3 regions of the Mycobacterium sp. NTMscope_MAC_269 genome follow, and region 2 is predicted to be linked to each of the others. Evidence: predicted binding sites of a transcription regulator. Region 2 holds the regulator's gene; each other region holds the start of a gene.
What was found. Region 2 encodes LexA, which represses DNA repair genes until DNA is damaged. Its sites were predicted from a motif close to CGAACANNTGTTCG; they were not measured.
Positions count from the first base shown of each region.

Region 1 (4,932 bases), 750 kb from region 2:
TACAACGGCAACAACGTGATCGAGCCGATCGGGCCGAGCACCGCGGGGGTGGTCAGACCCGCCATGCCGTTGCCGGCGTCGACGGCCACGCGCAGCGGGCGCAGCCCGGACGTGTCCACCAGTGACCGCAGGTATTCCCCGTAGTCGACCAGCACGTCGCGATCGCTGAGGGCGCCGGGCGGACCGTCGTATCCCTCGACACCGGCGATGACGTCGTCGGCGATGACGCGCAACCCGCTCTCGGCCCCGACCGGTTTGGCCCCCGCCCGGCACAGCTTGATTCCGTTGTAGGCGGCGGGGTTGTGGCTCGCGGTGAACATCGCGCCGGGACAGTCCAGCAACCCGGAGGCGAAGTAGAGCTGATCGGTGGAGGCCAAACCGACGCGCACCACGTCGAGACCCTGGCCGGTGACGCCGGAGGCGAAGGCGGCGGCCAGGGTGGGCGAACTGTCGCGCATGTCGTGGCCGATCACGACTTGGCGGGCGCCCTCGGCGCGCATCAGTCTGGCGAAGGCTGCGCCCAGATCGGTGACCAGTGGCTGGTCGAGCTCTTCGCCGACTAGACCACGCACGTCGTACGCCTTGACGACACGGTGGACAGTCGCGGCGGGCCGAGACATGCGGGACTCCTGACGACGTGAACTCTTGGCCGTCAGCCTATCGGGCCGAAGCGAACACGAGCTGCCACCATCGGGACGTGGCGATCGCAAGCGCGGCCGTGGCGATCGCAAGCGCGGCGAAGCCGGGCGCAGCGGGTCGCCACCATCGGGACGTGGCGATCGCAAGCGCGGCCGTGGCGATCGCAAGCGCGGTGAAACCGGGCGCAGCGGGTCGCCACCATTGGGACGTGGCGATCGCAAGCGCGGCCGTGGCGATCGCAAGCGCGGCGAAGCCGGGCGCAGCGGGTCGCCACTAAAGGCCGTAGCCGGGCGCAGCGGGTCGCCACCATCGTGGCTAGTCGCTGGGATCGGGCAACACGCGCAGATGCCCGCGGCGCCGCCCGGACCGGTGTTCCGGCGGCGCGAGCACACTGCTGCTGGGCGCGGTGGCCTGGGAGCCGCCATGGATGTGCGGATCGGCGAAGCCGCTCACGGGCGATGCGGTGCCGCCGTAGGGCACGCCGCGCTCCCCCGACCCTCCTTCGCGAACCGCGTCGGCCAGGGCGACCAGGTCGTCCTCGTCAGGATGAGTGGGCAGCGGACCGGCATGGCGCACCAGCTCCCATCCGCGGGGGGCGGTGATGCGGCCGGCGTGGTTGACGCACAAATCCCAGGAATGCGGTTCCCGAGCGGTCGCCAGCGGGCCGACGACTGCCGTCGAGTCCGAATAGACGAACGTTAGGGTCGCCACGGCGTAGTGCGGGCACCCGGGCCGGCAACAGCGACGGGGAACGTTCACGCTCGAAAGGCTATCGTGCGCAAACGCCGCCGAAGGGCCGGACACGCGCAACCGGGCGGCCGCCGATGTGTAACCGTTACCATCGGCGCGTGGGCGATTCGCGCAGTTCCCCGCGAAGAGATCGGTTTTCGGACGGATCGGCTCCGCGCCGACCGGCCAGGCATCGACTCTTCCGCAGGGGTCGCGAGATGCGCGGCCCGTTGCTGCCCGCCAGCGTGCCGGGGTGGCGCAGCCGTGCCGAGCGGTTCGACATGGCGGTGCTGGAGGCCTACGAACCCATCGAGCGGAGCTGGCAGGATCGGCTGGCCGAGCTCGACGTGGCGGTCGACGAGATTCCGCGGATCGCGGCCAAGGATCCCGACAGTGTGCAGTGGCCGGCCGAGGTGATCGCCGACGGGCCGATCCCCCTGGCGCGGTTGATCCCGGCCGGCGTCGACATCCGCGGCAACTCCACGCGGGCGCGAATTGTCCTGTTCCGCAAGCCAATTGAGCGGAGAGCCAAGGATACCGTTGAACTCGGCGACTTGCTGCACGAAATTCTGGTCGCGCAGGTCGCCATCTATCTCGACGTTGAACCGTCGGTCATCGATCCGACGATCGACGACGAATAACTGACGTTGCGCCAAGCGCCTCTCAGATTATGCCGCGCTTGAGGCGGCGGCGCTCGCGTTCGGAGAGACCGCCCCAGATCCCGAAGCGCTCGTCATGCTCGAGGGCGTACTCGAGGCACTCGTGGCGCACCTCGCAGCCCAGGCAGATCTTCTTGGCCTCGCGGGTGGAGCCGCCCTTTTCCGGGAAGAAGGCCTCGGGGTCGGTTTGGGCGCACAGCGCCCGATCCTGCCATTGGTCGGCGGCGGGCGCCGGCAACGGCTCGGGCTCGAATGCGACTGGCGCATCGGGAACCACGGTCAAATGAGGCCGGGCGGGTTGGGCCGGCGGCAAGTCGATTGGGTTGTGCGGCGTGCTCGCCATTGCGCCTCGAAAAGTGTCGTATGACATACGGTCGTCCGCCTCCTCAGCTTGATTTGAGAAAGAGTGATTGATTTCCCACTGTTCTGATGTACAGACAATTCGAACAAGTGATCGAATCTCGGTCTGCGACACCGGAGTCGGCCGGCCAACCGGGAAATGACACTGATGTGATTAGACACGGGTTGATCTGCCGGGTCAAGCACTTCGGCGCATTTCCATACCATCTCGTGATCGAATTTCGGCGTTTCTGTTGCCTTGGGCCGTCGGCGTGTTGATCACATAGCCCACATCTTCCCCACAAGTGGTGGGCAGCCCCAACTTTGAGGCAGGCGCGACGGGCCCGCCACCGCACGGTCGTCGGGCAGTACTGTCGTGCTGTGTGAGGCTCAAGTGAAGGTCACCGTCCTGGTCGGTGGGGTTGGCGGCGCCCGGTTCCTGCTGGGGATTCAACAGTTGTTCGGGCTGGGTCAATTTCACTCGCAAGGGCGCCCAGACACCGAGGCCGGCAGTCACGAGCTGACGGCGATCGTCAACGTTGGCGATGACGCCTGGATCCACGGACTGCGAGTCTGCCCCGATTTGGACACCTGCATGTACACCTTAGGTGGAGGTGTCGACCCGGAGCGAGGGTGGGGGCACCGCGACGAAACCTGGCACGCCAAAGAGGAATTGGCGCGTTACGGAGTGCAGCCCGACTGGTTCGGACTCGGCGACCGCGACCTGGGCACCCACCTGGTGCGCACCCAAATGCTCAACGCCGGCTACCCGCTGTCACAGATCACCACGGCGCTGTGCGACCGCTGGCAACCCGGCGCGCGGCTACTGCCCGTCACCGACGACCGCTGCGAGACGCACGTGGTGATAACCGATCCCGACGACGGCAGCCGGCGGGCCATCCACTTCCAGGAGTGGTGGGTGCGCTACCGCGCCCAGGTGCCCACGCACAGCTTCGCCTTCGTCGGCGCCGAAAAGGCAGCGGCCACAACTGAAGCCACAGCGGCCATCGCCGAGGCCGACGTCATCCTGCTGGCCCCGTCGAACCCGGTGGTGAGCGTCGGCGCCATCCTGGCCGTCCCCGGTGTCCGTGGCGCGCTGCGCGCGGCGAAGGCCCCGGTCGTCGGCTACTCGCCGATCATCGGCGGAAAGCCGTTGCGTGGCATGGCCGATGCCTGCCTGTCCGTGATCGGCGTCGAGTCCACCGCCGAAGCCGTCGGCCGCCACTACGGCGCGCGCCGCGGCACCGGCATCCTGGATGGCTGGCTGGTGAGCGAAGGCGACGGCGCCGACATCGAGGGCGTGGCGGTGCGCTCGGTGCCGCTGGTGATGACCGACCCGAAGGCCACGGCCGAGATGGTGCGCGCGGGGCTGGAGTTGGCCGGGGTGAGCCCGCGCGCGGGCGACGATGCAGAGCGAAGCGATGCGGAGGAGTCGCGCCCATGACTCGGGCGTCCGCACCCGGCGAACACGGCACCGCCGCCGCCATCGAGATCCTGCCCGTCGCCGGTCTGCCCGAATTCCGGCCCGGCGACGATCTGGGCGCGGCCGTCGCCGCGGCGGCTCCGTGGCTGCGCGACGGCGACGTCGTGGTGGTCACCAGCAAGGCGGTGTCCAAGTGCGAAGGCCGGCTGGTGCCGGCGCCCCGCGATCCCGAGGAGCGCGACCGGTTGCGGCGCAAGCTGGTCGACGACGAGGCCGTGCGCGTGCTGGCGCGCAAGGGCAAGACCCTGATCACCGAGAGCCGGATCGGGCTGGTGCAGGCCGCCGCGGGCGTGGACGGGTCCAACGTCGGGCGCGACGAGTTGGCGCTGCTGCCCGTCGACCCGGACGGCAGCGCCGCCACGCTGCGCGCCGCGCTGCGCGAGCGGCTCGGCGTCGAGGTCGCCGTGGTCATCACCGACACGATGGGCCGCGCCTGGCGCAACGGCCAGACCGACGCGGCGGTGGGCGCCGCGGGTCTGGCTGTGCTGCACGGCTATTCGGGGGCACTCGATCAGCACGGCAACGAGTTGCTGGTCACCGAGGTCGCGATCGCCGACGAGATCGCCGCGGCCGCCGATCTGGTCAAGGGCAAATTGACCGCGATGCCGGTGGCGGTGGTGCGCGGCCTGTCCGTGACCGACGACGGCTCGACGGCCCGGCACCTGTTGCGGCCCGGCACCGAAGACCTGTTCTGGCTCGGCACCGCCGAGGCGATCGACGCGGGCCGCCGCGAGGCGCAGCTGCTGCGCCGCTCGGTGCGCCGGTTCAGCGCCGAGCCGGTCCCGGCCGATCTCGTGGAGGCGGCCGTCGCCGAGGCGCTCACTGCGCCGGCTCCGCATCACACCCGCCCGGTGCGGTTCGTCTGGCTGCAGCACCCGGGCACCCGGGCCCGGCTGCTGGACCGCATGAAGGACAAGTGGCGGACGGACCTCGCCGGCGACGGTAAGCCCGCCGACGCCATCGAGCGCCGGGTGGCGCGCGGCCAGATCCTCTACGACGCGCCCGAAGTCGTCATCCCGATGCTCGTTCCCGACGGCGCCCACTCCTACCCCGACGCGGCCCGCACCGACGCCGAGCACACCA
Region 1 covers NZ_OZ335668.1:66,257-71,188, reverse strand. The annotation lists gene ACZ50Z_RS00335 (phosphomannomutase/phosphoglucomutase) at 1-620, opposite strand, end outside; gene ACZ50Z_RS00330 (DUF3499 domain-containing protein) at 955-1,398, opposite strand; gene ACZ50Z_RS00325 (metallopeptidase family protein) at 1,587-2,009, shown strand; gene ACZ50Z_RS00320 (WhiB family transcriptional regulator) at 2,032-2,370, opposite strand; gene cofD (2-phospho-L-lactate transferase) at 2,761-3,810, shown strand; gene ACZ50Z_RS00310 (coenzyme F420-0:L-glutamate ligase) at 3,807-4,932, shown strand, end outside.
Region 1: a site for LexA is predicted at 2,471-2,484, ahead of cofD (2-phospho-L-lactate transferase). Genes of this name have one in related genera too.

Region 2 (4,932 bases):
CGGGGGGACGTGAACCAACCCGGCGAGGTCATCAGCCCGGGGTGGCCACCCCGCGGTGCTCACGAAGCGCCTGGATCTCACGCTCGAAGTCGTCCGCGGACTCGAAGGAGCGGTACACGGACGCGAACCGCAAGTACGCCACCTCGTCGAGATCGCGCAACGGCCCCAGGATGGCCAGGCCCACCTCGTGGCTGGGGACCTCCGGGGAGGCGACGGCGCGCACGGTGTCTTCGACCTGCTGGGCCAGCAAGTTCAGTGCGTCGTCATCGACCTGACGGCCCTGACAGGCCCGGCGGACCCCGCTGATGACCTTCTCCCTGCTGAAGGGCTCGGTGACGCCGCTGCGCTTGACCACCGCCAGGACCGCGGTTTCCACCGTGGTGAAACGTTTTCCGCACTCCGGGCACGATCGGCGGCGCCGGATGGCCTGCCCTTCGTCGGTTTCGCGCGAGTCGATCACCCGGGAATCCGGGTGACGGCAGAAGGGACAGTGCATGACCGCTCCTTCACCGTGCCGACAACCAGGTACCGCAGAACTTTGAGCGTACCTGTGCGCTGACCTGCACGGCTAACGGAGCCGCCGTCCGCGTGGCCGCGCCAAGGGCGGCGGGCACCCGTCGGGCCGGAGCCGTTGCCGCACAACGACCGTCAGCCGATCGGGGCGATCAGCGTTTGGCCGGCAACCAGCGTCGCCGAGTTCAGGTCGTTGAGCTCACGGATGCGGTCGGCTACCTGGGCGGCCGGAGCGTCGGGCGCCACCCGGTGAGCGACATCCTGCAGCGACTCCCCCGCGTCGACCCGCACGACGGCGAGCCGGTCCGGAACCGGGGCGGCCGAATTCGTGGAGTCGCCGTTGAGGACCTGCCCTACGTTCGCGACGAGGCCCAACCACAACGTGATCGCCCCGGCGGCCAGCGCCAGGCCGACCGTCGTTGCCCAGGTGACGGAGCGCCTGCGGTGCGGAGCGACAGACATCGCGACCCCGGTGCCGTAGTAGCGCGTCGACGCGCCCGCCGGCCGCGACGGCGCGGGCCTGCGGGACCGGGCCAGGCCGTCCCTGCCGTACCGAACGCCCTGAACCGGTCCGTTGATCGGGCGCCGAAGACTGCTGCTACGCGGCGCAACCGTGTGGATGACTGTCATCTTCGTTCCTCCGGTCAACTAGCTCTCGCTCGTGTGTTCGACTCTAATCGCTTGTGTGTTCGAAACCCGAACATTTGAGCGAAGCGTGTCGCACGAGCAGAACGCTAGATCACACCACCGACAAGTCCGTCGGCCCTTATCACTGTCACGAGGCACAAATACCCGATCTCCGCAAGAGTTACACATTTGTGATTCGGCCGATGGCGGTGCTTTTCCGGGCTGCGGGACACCGCGCGACACGCTAGTCGAACACATGTTTGATTCTTGTCGGCGGTGCGGCTACATTCAGTGGCATGGGCGACAGCAACGACATCTCCCCGGCCGGAGCCGGCGGCCGGCTGCACTCCGTGGATTCCGCGCTGACCGAACGGCAGCGCACCATTTTGAATGTCATCCGCGCCTCGGTGACCAGCCGCGGCTATCCCCCGAGTATCCGCGAGATCGGCGACGCCGTCGGCCTGACGTCGACGTCCTCGGTGGCACACCAGCTGCGCACACTGGAGCGCAAGGGATATTTGCGCCGCGACCCCAACCGCCCGCGGGCGGTCGATGTCCGCGGCGCCGACGACGACGTGGCGGCCCCCGCCACCGAGGTGGCCGGATCGGACGCGCTGCCGGAACCCACGTTCGTCCCGGTGCTCGGGCGCATCGCGGCCGGCGGGCCGATCCTTGCCGAAGAAGCGGTCGAAGACGTGTTTCCGCTGCCGCGCGAGCTGGTCGGCGAGGGCACGCTCTTCCTGCTCAAAGTGGTGGGTGACTCGATGGTGGAGGCCGCGATCTGCGACGGCGACTGGGTGGTGGTGCGCCAGCAGAACGTCGCCGACAACGGCGACATCGTCGCGGCGATGCTGGACGGCGAGGCCACCGTCAAGACGTTCAAACGCGCGGGCGGTCAGGTGTGGCTGATGCCGCACAACCCGGCGTTCGACCCCATCCCGGGCAACGACGCGACCGTGCTGGGCAAGGTCGTCACGGTGATCCGCAAGGTCTAGCGACCGGGGCTAGTCGGCCCTGGTGAAGCCGTTGGCCACCGCGACCTCTTCGCTGGACAGCCAGATCTCGGGAAGCGTGTCCTGGTAGAGGTCGCTGCCCGGCGTGTAATACAGGCCGTAGCGAGCGCTCGCCTTGATCGGGTAGCCGTCGGGCGGCTGGTACGGGTCGTCGAGCGGCAGGTGGATGGTCGGGCGCCCATCCGGGCCCGCCAGCCCATTTTCCGAGCTGTCTTCGGCGTCCGCGGCGGCGTGCCGTCCGCTGGATCGCTGCGCCGCCCCGGCGAAGGCGCCGGCCCCGGCCGCGGCGGCCGCGGCCTCGCCTGGCTCGGCGACGAAATCCCGCTCGGCGGCGAAATCGTCTGCGGGTTCGACATCCGCATCCGGCACGGCGACGTCGGGATAGTCATCCTCGGGGGCGGCGGTTTCCAGGGCGCCGGTCACGGCGTCGGCATCGGGCGGGGTGCGGGGGACGGCGACGTCGGGATACTCGTCGTCGACGTACTCCTCCTCCGCATAGCCGGCATCAACGTAATCGGCGTCGACGTAGGCGGCGTCATCGGCGGTCTCGGACTCGGCGACCTCGGGAACGGCGTCGGTGTAGTCGGTGTAGTCGGCTTCGGCATCGGGATAGTCAGCCTCCGACAGCATCTCCTCCGAGACGACGGGGATGGAATCGGTGTCGATCGCGTCGGGGTCTTCCTCCTCGATCCCGTAGTCGCTCTCCGACGGCGCCTGACGCTGCCAACTGACCCGCGCGGTGCCCGCGCCATCGGTCGCCTGCTCGGGTTCGTGCGACCCCCCGAGCGCGAAATGCTCGGTCGCGAGGTCGGGGTCCTCCGGGCCCCAGGGCGCCTCGGCCGCGTCATAGCCGCGGTCGGGCACATAGCCGGCAGCCTCATCCGCCTCAGAGCGACGCCGGCGCCACCCGAACAGCACCCACGCCAACACCACCAGCAGCACCAGCACCGGAATGACGGCCAGCCACCACCACGAATGCCAGCCGAACGTGGTGGCGTGCGACGATGTGGCCGAGTTGCTCGGCTGGTTCTGACCCGACACCTGCAGGCCGCTCAACAACGGCGCGAGGTTGGACGGATCCGTCGTGAACGTGTTCTTCGCCCGGTTCCACGAAACCTTGCCGCCGGTGAACTGCTGCGAGATCACGTCGCCGTCCACGGCCTGGTCGCCGACCGGAGCGCCGAGTTTGCCCGCCGGCCCGCGCAGTTTGTCCCAGGCCGCCTTCATCGCCCCGCGCACGACGAACGCGCCGTGCTCGGCGGTCCGGAAGATCACCGGCTTGTCGGCGGCCGAGAAGGTGCAGATCCGGCTGGACGGGCCGATTCCGCCGTCGGTTTCGTTGGTGACGGGAAATCCGAGGCCGCTGCCGACGGGGCCGCCGAGGGACTCGTATTTGGCCAAGATGTCGGTCTCGAGGGCGTTCGCGCCGGTGGCCGGGGTGAAGAACACCTTGCCACCGGCGAAGTTCTGGACGATGCCGTCACCGCCGATGGGCGTCTGCCCGCCCTGCTTGGCGCCGAGCGGTCCATTGGGTCCCCCGGCCGCCCGCCAGGCCATGTTGATGGCCGCGGTGGGATCGATCGCCACCTGCAGGCCCTTCAATTGGTCGGCCAGCCCGGGCGGTTCGGTGGTGAACTCCTTGGTCTGCCGGTTCCACGAAACCTGGCCGCCGCTGAACTTCTGCGAGGACACCTCGCCGTTGTAGGTTTCGTCGCCGACCGGCACACCGAGGACCCCGCCCGAACTGCCCAGCTTGTCCCAGGCGGAGTTGATGGCCCCCCGCACGACGTACGGGCCGTGCTCCGGCGTCCAGAAAATGACCGGCTTGTCGGTTGCCGAGAAGGTGATCACCCTGCTGTCGGGGCCCGCCAGGCCGGGCACTTCGTTGATGGCCGGGAACCCCAGATCGCTGCCGACCGGGCCGCCCAACATCTCGTACTTCTCCAGGATGGGGCCGTAGGCGAATTTAGCCCCGGTGGCCGGGGTGAAGAACATTTTGCCGCCGTCGAAGTCGAGGGCGAACCCGTCGCCGGCGGGGTAGACGTCACCCTTGCGGGGGCCGAGCGGGGACGTGTCGCCGCCGGCCTTCTCCCACGCGGCCATCATCGCCGCTTCGGCGTCGCCTATCGGGCTCGCTGTCGCGACGGGCGCCAGCAATACGGCGGCTAGTGCTGTGGTCGTCAGGCTGACCAGCGCGCTTCCGATCAGCTTGCGCATGTGACCTCTATGCACCTTCACCAAGCCTTCCAGCCTCCGGATAGGGCTCCATCTGCGGCTATGCCCTTACCTGCATAACCGGCGAGCGGGCCGTTCTTCCGCGGGGAATGGACCCGCTTACGATCCGCCTTATCGCCGGGCTCGCATAACTTTGCTCCAGCCAACAAGAAATGCGAAGTCAAATCACGAATTTTACAAAAAGGGATACCACACCGATGTCGAAATGATGCCGGGCCACTGCCGAATCGCGACCATCCCTGTGCCGGGAGATCGCGCGCCCAAAGCGCATCGCGACTCGATCATCGAGCACGCTTGCTGACCACCGACTCGCCAGCGGAATTGCGCCCGCCACCGTTGCCGGCGGCGCACGAGACGGCCTACGCCGTGCGGATCGCGGGTCGGCCTTTGCGTGCCGGGCGCGGTCGGCGCACCGGCGCCGACGGTGTTCGCCGGATCGTGAAAGCGGCCCGTATTTGGGCGAAAAATCAATGCAGTCATCCGGCAGGCGTTCGCCGCCCGGACGACGATCCAGCAAACGAAAGGCTAAACCCCGAGACTGCGG
Region 2 covers NZ_OZ335668.1:821,076-826,007, reverse strand. The annotation lists gene nrdR (transcriptional regulator NrdR) at 32-496, opposite strand; gene ACZ50Z_RS04090 (LysM peptidoglycan-binding domain-containing protein) at 649-1,143, opposite strand; gene lexA (transcriptional repressor LexA) at 1,437-2,135, shown strand; gene ACZ50Z_RS04080 (LGFP repeat-containing protein) at 2,145-4,370, opposite strand; gene ACZ50Z_RS04075 (acyl-CoA dehydrogenase family protein) at 4,914-4,932, opposite strand, start outside.

Region 3 (4,932 bases), 110 kb from region 2:
ACGGCTCGCACACTTCCTCGACGGTGGTGGCCTCCTCGCCGACCGCCACCGCCAGCGTCGACACCCCGACGGGGCCGCCGCCGAAGCTGCGGGTCAGCGCGGAGAGCACCGCCCGGTCCAGCCGGTCGAGCCCCAGTTCGTCGACGTCGTAGACCGCCAGCGCGGACTTGGCGACGTCGCGGGTGATCACGCCGTCGGCGCGCACCTCGGCGAAGTCCCGCACCCGGCGCAGCAGCCGGTTGGCGATTCGCGGCGTACCGCGCGAGCGCCGGGCGATCTCCTCGGCCGCGTCGGCGCCGAGTTCGATTCCCAGGATCCCGGCGGAGCGCGCCAGCACCCGCTCCAGCTCGGCGGGCTCGTAGAAGTCCATGTGCGCGGTGAAGCCGAATCGATCCCGCAGCGGGCCGGTCAGCGCGCCGGACCGGGTGGTGGCCCCGACCAGGGTGAACGGCGCCACCTCCAGCGGGATCGACGTCGCGCCGGGGCCCTTGCCGACGACCACGTCCACCCGGAAGTCCTCCATGGCCAGGTAGAGCATCTCCTCGGCGGGCCGCGCGATGCGGTGGATCTCGTCGATGAATAGAACGTCGTGCTCGACCAGATTGGACAGCATGGCCGCCAGATCCCCGGCGCGTTCCAGCGCGGGGCCCGACGTCAGCCGCAACGAGGAGCCGAGCTCTGCCGCGATGATCATGGCCAGCGACGTCTTGCCCAGCCCCGGCGGACCGGACAGCAGGATGTGATCCGGTGTGCCGCCGCGGTTTTTGGCCCCCTCGATCACAAGCTGCAGCTGTTCACGGACCCGTGGCTGACCGATGAACTCGCGCAGCGAGCGCGGCCGCAGGCTGACGTCGATGTCACCCTCGCCGGGTGCCAGCGCGCCCGAGACGTCCCGGTCCGACCAGTCGTCGCCGAGGTCGTCGGGGGTCATCGGGACTTACCCAGCAACGAGAGTGCGGCGCGCAGCGCACCGGAGGTGGTTGCGTCGTGGTCGGCGGCCAGCACCTTGTCGGTGGCGTCTTCGGCCTGCTTGGCCGCGAACCCGAGTCCGACGAGCGCCTCCACCACCGGCCCGCGGACCGCGTGGCCATTGAGCCCGCCGCCGGCGGCGCCTGCCGCTCCCCCGCCCGCCGCGCCGGCACCCACCTTGTCCCGCAGCTCCAGGACCATCCGTTCGGCGCTGCGTTTACCGATCCCGGGCACCCGGGTCAGCGCGGTGACGTCGCTGTCGTGCAGCGCCTGGCGCAGCGCGCCGGCGTCGTGCACGGCCAGGGTCGCCATCGCCAGGCGCGGCCCGACCCCCGAGACCGACAGCAGGGTCAAAAACAGGTCGCGGGTGTCGGTGTCGGTGAAGCCGTACAGCGTCATCGAATCCTCGCGGACGATCATCGCGGTGATCAGCCGTGCCTCGGTCCCGGTCCGCAGCGTGGACAGCGTCGACGGCGTCGCGTTCACCCGGTAACCGACGCCGGCGGCCTCGATCACCACGTGATCGAGCGCCACCTCGAGCACCTCGCCGCGCACCGCGGCGATCATCGGGCGGCCTTCAGCTTGGCCTGGTACTTCTGCCGCTGCTCGGCGGCCAGCGCCTCGGCGGCCGCCATCCGGGCGATCATCGGCGCCCGCCAGCAGTGACAAATCGCCAACGCCAGCGCGTCGGCGGCATCCGCCGGTGTCGGTTTGGCTTGCAGCGCAAGGATTCTGGTGACCATCGCGGTGACCTGGGCCTTGTTGGCCGCGCCGTTGCCGGTGACCGCGGCCTTGACCTCGCTGGGGGTGTGGAAGTGCACGTCGATGCCGCGCTTGGCCGCCGCCAACGCGACCACGCCGCCGGCCTGGGCGGTGCCCATCACGGTCGACACGTTCAGCTGGGAGAACACGCGCTCGACGGCGACGACGTCGGGCTGATGCGTGGCGAGCCAGTGCTCGACGGCGTCGCTGATGGTCAGCAGCCGCTCGGCGAGCGGCGCGTCCGACGGCGTGCGCACCACGTCGACGTCGAGGGCGACGACGGTGCGCCCGCGCCCGCTTTCGACGACCGACAGCCCGCACCGGGTCAGGCCGGGGTCGACGCCCATCACCCGCATTACCCGCTCCCACCTAGTAGAACAGCTGTTCGATACCCTAGCGGCCGGCACCGACGGCCCCGGGTGCGACACGCGGCGGTGCCGCCGATTCCCGGGCCGCGAGGTTACCGCGCCGAACCCGCGCAAAAGCTGTTAGCTTTAGCCCACGTTCGCTCAAGCATTGTGGCAACGGGAGGCTCGCATGGGATCTCTGCTGGTCATGCTCGCCATCGTGCTGTTCATCGCGTCCATCGTCGTGCTCGTCATCGCTTTGCGGCGCCCCAAGCAACGCGCCCAGCCCCCAGGCCGCCCGGATCCGCTCGCGTCGGACGCGATGCCCCAGTTCGGGCCGCGCCAACTCGGCCCCGGCGCCATCGTCAGCTTCGGCGGCACCGACTACATCGTGCGCGGATCGGTCACCTTCCGCGAGGGACCGTTCGTCTGGTGGGAACATCTGCTCGAGGGCGGCGACCAGCCGATCTGGTTCAGCGTCGAAGACGACGACGGGCGGCTGGAACTGGCGATGTGGGTCACCCGCAAGGACGTGCCGCTGCGCCCCGGCGACCCCTACGTCGTCGACGGGGTGATGTTTCACGAAACCGAACGCGGCCGCGCCTCCTACACGACCGAAGGCACCACCGGGCTGCCGGCCGGCGGCGAGATGGAATTCGTGGACTGCACCAACGAGGACGAGACGGTCCTGCTCTCCTTCGAGCGCTGGGCCGCGGACATGCCGTGGGAGGTGTCGACGGGCAAGTCCGTGTCGCCCGGCGAACTCACGGTGTACGCGGCGCCCCCGCCCAGCCCCGCCTAACGCGCGCGAGGTCAGGCCGGTGCCCCTTCATCAGCTCGCCGTGACCCCGGCGGACGTATCCGGGGAGAGGCTGGGACTCGCGCTCAACGCGCCCGTCCCGCCGCCGCTGGCCACCTGCCGCCTGGACCACCCCGGCGGCGCGGGGGCGCTGCTGCTCGGGGTGCTCGGTGCGTCGCACGTCGTCGCGGTCGAGCACGCCGCGGGCCGGTTCTCCGAGCAGGTCTCCTGCACCGCCCGCGGCCTCGGGGCCGACCTGCCCGAACGCACCGATGCCCCCGGCTACCGACTGCAATCGCGCACCGACACCCGCGACGAGGCGGCCTTCCGCCGCCTCGCGCGCGACCTGCGCGCCCGCTGCGCCCGACAACCGGGCTGGCTCGGTGGCACATTCCCCGGCGACGACGCCGCGCTGACCGTGCTGGCCGCCGAACCCGACGGCGCCGGATGGCGTTGGCAGACATGGCATCTGTACCCGGGGCATCCCGTCGGCACCGGCGGGACGGTGGTGCACACCGCGAGCCGGTGGCAACCGTGAGCCGAACCCGCCTGTTCGTGATCGCCGGCCTGCTGGCGGCCGGCGCCGTGGTGTGCCTGCTGATCGGAATCATCTTGCTGCAGAAGAACATCGCGTCCTACGTCGCCGGCCACTATCACGAGTACGCCCACGACGTGAACGGCACACGCTACCAGTGCAGCGGATCGCCCCGACAGACGGCCGACGCGCTCGTCGCATACGCGCGGCCCGAGGCGCGCGCCGACAACGGCAACACCGAATACCTGCGCTACAGCAACAACATCGTGATCGTCGGCCCCGACGGCACCCACCCGTGCAGCATCCGCGTCGAGCCGCTCAGCGCCGGCTACAGCCACGGCGCGTTCATCTTCCTCGGCCCCGGATTCACCCCCGGCTCCCCGTCGGGTGGTTCCGGAGGCAGCCCCGGCGGCCCGGGCGGAACCAAATGATGGCACCACCGCAAAGGAGAGAACCATGTACCTCGCCGTCGACATCGGAACCGTCGACCTCAATCCCGTCCTGAAAGGCGCGGTCGCGACGATCCTGTACTTCGTCGTCGGCATGGCCGTCCTGCTGGTCGGGTTCTACGTGGTCGATGTGCTGACCCCGGGAAAGCTGCGCCACCTGGTGTTCATCGACCGCCGCCCCAACGCCGTCATCGTCGCGGGCGCGATGTACATCGCGCTGACCGTCGTCATCATCACCGCGATCGCCAACAGCTACAGCCAGCTGGGCCAGGGGCTCCTCGGCGTGGCGGTGTACGGGCTGATGGGCGTGATCCTGCTCGGGATAGCGCTGCTCACAATGCATTTGCTGATCCCCGGAAGTTTCCACGAGCACATCGACGAGCAAGTGCTGCATCCCGGCTCGTTCGCGGTGGCGCTGATACTGCTCGCCGTGGGAGGGGTGACCGCCGCGGCGGTGTCATGAGCTCCGTCAGGTCAGCGGGCGATGTGGCCACGCCCCCGGCGGCGCCGTCCGCGGCGGCGTCGGGGAGGTGGCGGGCGCTGCTGTTGGCGGCCGTGGCGGCGTGCGCGGCCTGCGGCATCATTTACGAACTCGCGCTGCTGACGTTGTCGGCCAGCCTCGACGGCGGCGGCATCGTCGCCACCTCGCTGATCGTCGCGGGCTACATCGCCGCGTTGGGCGTGGGCGCCCTGCTGGTCAAGCCGCTGCTGGCGCACGCGGCGATCACCTTCATCGCCGTGGAGGCGGCCCTCGGCGTCATCGGCGGGCTGTCGGCCGCGGCGTTGTACATGGTGTTCGCGTTTCTGGACGGCTCGGTCGGTTCGACGTGGGTGCTGGCGGTGAGCACGGCCCTGATCGGCGGGCTGGTCGGTGCCGAGGTGCCGCTGCTGATGACGTTGCTGCACCGGGGGCGGACGGCTGGCGCAACCGATGCCGGACGCACGCTGGCCAACCTCAACGCCGCCGATTATCTCGGCGCGCTGCTGGGCGGGCTGGTCTGGCCGTTTTTGCTGCTGCCGCAACTGGGGATGATCCGTGGCGCGGCGGCCACCGGCGTGATCAACCTGGCG
Region 3 covers NZ_OZ335668.1:933,414-938,345, reverse strand. The annotation lists gene ruvB (Holliday junction branch migration DNA helicase RuvB) at 1-931, opposite strand, end outside; gene ruvA (Holliday junction branch migration protein RuvA) at 928-1,536, opposite strand; gene ruvC (crossover junction endodeoxyribonuclease RuvC) at 1,533-2,087, opposite strand; gene ACZ50Z_RS04780 (DUF4178 domain-containing protein) at 2,269-2,880, shown strand; gene ACZ50Z_RS04775 (DUF2617 family protein) at 2,900-3,415, shown strand; gene ACZ50Z_RS04770 (DUF4247 domain-containing protein) at 3,412-3,843, shown strand; gene ACZ50Z_RS04765 (DUF350 domain-containing protein) at 3,869-4,324, shown strand; gene ACZ50Z_RS04760 (polyamine aminopropyltransferase) at 4,321-4,932, shown strand, end outside.
Region 3: a site for LexA is predicted at 2,106-2,119, ahead of ruvC (crossover junction endodeoxyribonuclease RuvC). Genes of this name have one in related genera too.